One region of the Pseudomonas sp. S2_H10 genome, then DNA from elsewhere that is predicted to be linked to it. Evidence: predicted binding sites of a transcription regulator. Region 1 holds the regulator's gene; the other holds the start of a gene.
What was found. Region 1 encodes sigma-54, which starts transcription at its own class of promoters, with help from an activator protein. Its sites were predicted from a motif close to ANTGGCATNNANNTTGCTNT; they were not measured.

Region 1 (2,395 bases):
CAACCCGGCGTGAACAGCCCCCGACAAGGGCAATTCAGCAACATATTTTTATCGTTTTTTATTGTTACTGCGCTCTAGGCAAAACCTTCAGTTTCAGGCATATAATTTGCTTATGTTTGGCGCCCCGGCGCCCTGTAGTGGATGGCGCATGTGCGCCGGCGAATAAGGTGTTAAGCCCCTGCCATGAAACCATCGCTAGTCTTGAGAATGGGCCAGCAGCTGACGATGACACCGCAGCTGCAACAGGCCATCCGCCTGCTCCAATTGTCGACCCTGGACCTGCAACAGGAAATCCAGGAGGCCCTGGAGTCCAATCCGATGCTCGAACGCCAGGAAGAAGGCGACGACTTCGACAATTCCGACCCCTTGGCCGACAACGCCGAACAAAAACCCAACACCGATATCCAGGAACCTTCCTACCAGGAAAGCGCACCGACGGTTGACAACCTTGAAGAGGGTGACTGGAACGAGCGCATCCCCAACGAACTCCCTGTCGACACCGCATGGGAAGACGTTTACCAGACCAGCGCCAGCAGCCTGCCCAGCAACGACGATGACGAGTGGGACTTCACCACCCGCACCTCGGCCGGTGAAAGCCTGCAAAGCCACTTGCTGTGGCAACTGAACCTGGCGCCGATGTCCGATACCGATCGGCTGATCGCCGTGACCCTGATCGACTGCATCAACAATCAGGGCTACCTGGACGAAACCCTCGAGGAAATCCTCGAAGCCTTCGACCCGGAACTGGACATCGAGCTGGACGAAATCGAAGCCGTCCTGCACCGCATCCAGCAATTCGAGCCCGCCGGCATCGGCGCCCGCAACCTGGGCGAATGCCTGCTGCTGCAATTGCGCCAGCTACCCGCCAAGACCCCTTGGCTGGCCGAGGCCAAGCGCCTGGTCAGCGACTACATCGACTTGCTGGGCAGCCGCGACTACAGCCAGTTGATGCGCCGCATGAAGCTCAAGGAAGACGAGCTGCGCCAAATCATCGAACTGGTCCAGAGCCTCAATCCGCGCCCGGGCTCGCAGATCGAGTCGACCGAAGCCGAGTACGTCGTTCCCGACGTGATCGTGCGCAAGGACAACGAACGCTGGCTGGTGGAGCTCAATCAGGAGTCGGTGCCACGGCTGCGGGTCAATGCCCAGTACGCCGGTTTCGTGCGCCGCGCCGACACCAGCGCCGACAACACTTTCATGCGCAATCAGCTGCAGGAGGCTCGCTGGTTCATCAAGAGCCTGCAAAGCCGCAATGAAACCCTGATGAAGGTTGCCACCCAGATCGTCGAGCATCAGCGCGGTTTCCTCGAATATGGCGACGAAGCCATGAAGCCGCTGGTCCTGCATGACATCGCCGAAGCGGTCGGCATGCATGAGTCGACGATTTCACGGGTGACCACCCAGAAGTTCATGCACACCCCCCGGGGCATTTATGAACTGAAATACTTTTTTTCAAGTCATGTAAGCACCTCAGAGGGCGGCGAATGCTCGTCCACGGCCATCCGGGCGATCATCAAAAAACTGGTTGCCGCGGAAAATCAGAAAAAGCCGTTGAGTGACAGCAAGATCGCTGGTTTACTGGAGGCACAAGGCATTCAGGTGGCTCGCCGCACCGTCGCCAAGTACCGCGAATCCCTCGGGATCGCGCCTTCGAGCGAACGCAAGCGGTTGATGTAGGGCCACGCCACAGCGTTCCAGTGGTAGATCATCTGATCTGCCGCTTTATGCACTGGCAACGAAGGAGAAGCTGTATGCAAGTCAACATCAGTGGACACCAACTGGAAGTGACCGAACCTCTTCGCTCCTACATCGGCGAAAAACTCGAACGATTGGAGCGACATTTCGACAAGATCACTAATGTGCAGGTCACGATGACCGTCGAAAAGTTGAAGCAGAAAATCGAAGCCACGCTGCATATTCCCGGGAATGAAGTGGTCGCCAACGCGGAGCATACTGATATGTATGCGGCGATCGACGCACTCACCGACAAGCTGGATAAACAACTCAAAAAGCATAAGGAAAAGACCCAGAGCCTCCTCCAGGGCGCAACCGGTCGTTAACACTCCCTACCCATGATCCGACTTGAAAGTATCCTGACCCCCGGCCGTTCCCTGGTGAACGTGCCGGGCGGCAGTAAAAAGAAAGCCCTCGAACAAATTGCCAATCTGATCGCCCGCGAAGTGCCGGCCCTGGAGATGCAAGATGTCTTCGAGGCGCTGATCGCCCGTGAAAAACTCGGTTCCACCGGTTTTGGCAACGGCATTGCGATTCCACATTGCCGTCTCAAGGGCTGTGTGTCGCCCATCAGTGCATTGATGCACCTGGACGCCCCAATAGATTTTGACGCCATCGACGGCGCGCCGGTTGACCTGCTGTTCGTACTGCTGGTCCCGGA
Region 2 (2,395 bases), 2.5 Mb from region 1:
GAGGTCGATGGTGCGCACGGTCTTGCCGGTGGAGTCGGTGATCTTCAGGGTGGCGGACGTCACCGAAGACGGAACGACCACTGTGCCGCTGAGGCTCTTGGTGGTGTCGACCACAGCCTTGTCGCCCGGCGCGATGACCGAGCGGCCGACCAGCGACGACGCCTGCAAGGCCTGGGACGAGTTGTAGTTGCTGGCCAGGCCGCTCACGGTGTCGTTGAGCGTGGTGATGCCTTCCAGGCTGCTGAACTGCGCCAACTGGGCCACGAACGCGCCGTTGTCCTGGGGCTCCAGCGGGTTCTGGTTTTTCAGCTGGGTCACCAGCAATTGCAGGAACGCATCCTTGCCCAGCGCCTGGTTACCCGAAGCGCTGCCGGCTGCCGACGCGAGGCCGTCAGTCGTGGTGTTGGTCTTGATCGAGGAATTGGCCAGGATGTCGTTGAGGCTCAAACCGCTGGTGGAATCGGTAACACTCATCTGAGTCGCCCCTTATCACTGACCGAGGGTCAGGACCTTCTGCATCATGGTTTTGGCGGTGTTCATCATTTCGGCGTTGGTCTGGAACGAACGGCTCGCGGAAATCATGTCGGCCATTTCTTCAACCACGTTGACGTTCGGGTAGTAGACGTAGCCCTTGGCATCGGCTGCCGGATGGTTCGGCTCGTAGCGGGCCTCGAGGTTGCTCTGGTCTTCGACCACACCGAGCACCTGCACGCCTTGACCGGCGGCATCCTGGCTCTGGAACAGCGAGTCGCTGCCGCCGCTCTGGCCGCCCTGGAACATGGTGGCGAACACCGGGTGACGCGCGCGGTAGGTCTGGTCGATGCTCGACGAGACGGTCTCGGCGTTGGCGATGTTCGAAGCGACGGTGTTCAAACGCGTGGTCTGCGCACTCATGCCGCTACCGGCAATGTTGAAAACACTGGATAGAGACATGGCTTACTCTCCGCGCAGGGCTGACACCAGCCCTTTGAATTTGCTGTTGAGCAGGGTGAAGCTGGCCTGGAAGCCGACCGCGTTTTGCGCGTAGTTCGACTGCTCCAACTGAGCGTCCACGGTGTTCTGGTCGATCGACGGTTGCATCGGCGTGCGATACAGCAACGACTCGTCGCCGTTGCCCAGGCCTTCAGCTTCGATATGTCGGCTGTTGGTCATGTTCAAGGCAAAAGTGCCGCTCTTGGTTTTCTCGTTCTGCTCGGCGAGCACTTTCGAGAAGTCCAGATCCCGAGCCTTGTAGTTCGGGGTATCGGCGTTGGCGATGTTGTTGGCCAGGACTTCGGCACGCTGGGCGCGGAAGCCCAGGGCTTGTTCGTGGATACCGAGCGCTTTATCGAAGCTGATGCTCATGTCGGGAAACCTTCGGGTGACCTGATTTTTCGTAGGATCAACTTAGCAAGCCCCATGCCAATTCAAAAAAGCCCGGAAACCGGGGCTTTGCCGGCCGTGGCAACGCGGCAATGCCAGAAAAGCGGCAACGGTTTTCCGCCGCCTGCCGCTTTTCTGCCGCTTGGCACCACGTAACCTTGTAGGAGCCGGCTTGCTGGCGATCCAGGCGCCGCAGTCATCCAGACAGACCGTGTCATCGTTCATCGCCAGCAAGCCGGCTCCTACAAGGGCACGCGGTGTAAGTTGGAAATTATCGGCCACAAAAAAGGAGCCCCAAAGGGCTCCCGTTTTTTGACAACACCAACGAAATCACTTCGCCTGGTAAATGATCCCCGGACTGCACTGGACCATCTGGTAATGATCCGGCAAGCCGTTCAGCGCTTCGGAAGCACCGAGGAACAGGTAACCGCCCGGCTTCAACGTGCTGTGGATGCGCAACAGGATGTCCTTCTTCACCTCGGCGGAGAAGTAGATCAATACGTTGCGGCAGAACACGATGTCGAACTTGCCGAGGGCCGCATAACTGTCCAGCAGGTTGAAGGAACGGAACTCCACCCGGCTCTTGATTGGCGCCTTGATCGCCCAGCGCCCCGGCCCTTTCGGGTCGAAATAACGCTGCAGGCGCTCGGGCGACAGACCGCGGCCGATCGCCAGGCTGTCGTATTCGCCGGTCTTGCAGTTGTTCAGCATGGTGCCGGACAGGTCGGTGGCAACAATCTGCACGCCCATCCGCAACTGGCCCATGTTGACCCGCTCGAACTCGTCGATGGACATCGACAGCGAATACGGTTCCTGGCCCGACGAACACGCCGCCGACCAGATGCGCAGGCGCTGGCCGGGACTGGCCTTGATCGCTTCGGGCAGTACCTTGTTCTTCAAGACTTCAAACGGGTAGGTGTCACGAAACCACAGGGTTTCGTTGGTGGTCATGGCATCCACCACCTGTTCGCGCAAACCGCTGCGCGGCTGGGTCTGCATGCGCTGAACCAGCTCACCCAAAGACTTGATGCCT

Region 2: the regulator sigma-54 is predicted to act here: its motif matches at 1,387-1,406, upstream of flgB (flagellar basal body rod protein FlgB).

The regions. Positions count from the first base shown of each region.
Region 1 covers NZ_CP162754.1:4,652,248-4,654,642, reverse strand. Annotated here, with positions in the region: gene AB4O16_RS20775 (RNA polymerase factor sigma-54) at 184-1,677, shown strand; gene hpf (ribosome hibernation-promoting factor, HPF/YfiA family) at 1,752-2,060, shown strand; gene ptsN (PTS IIA-like nitrogen regulatory protein PtsN) at 2,073-2,395, shown strand, end outside.
Region 2 covers NZ_CP162754.1:2,164,002-2,166,396, forward strand. Annotated here, with positions in the region: gene flgD (flagellar hook assembly protein FlgD) at 1-474, opposite strand, end outside; gene flgC (flagellar basal body rod protein FlgC) at 490-933, opposite strand; gene flgB (flagellar basal body rod protein FlgB) at 937-1,344, opposite strand; gene cheR (protein-glutamate O-methyltransferase CheR) at 1,693-2,395, opposite strand, start outside.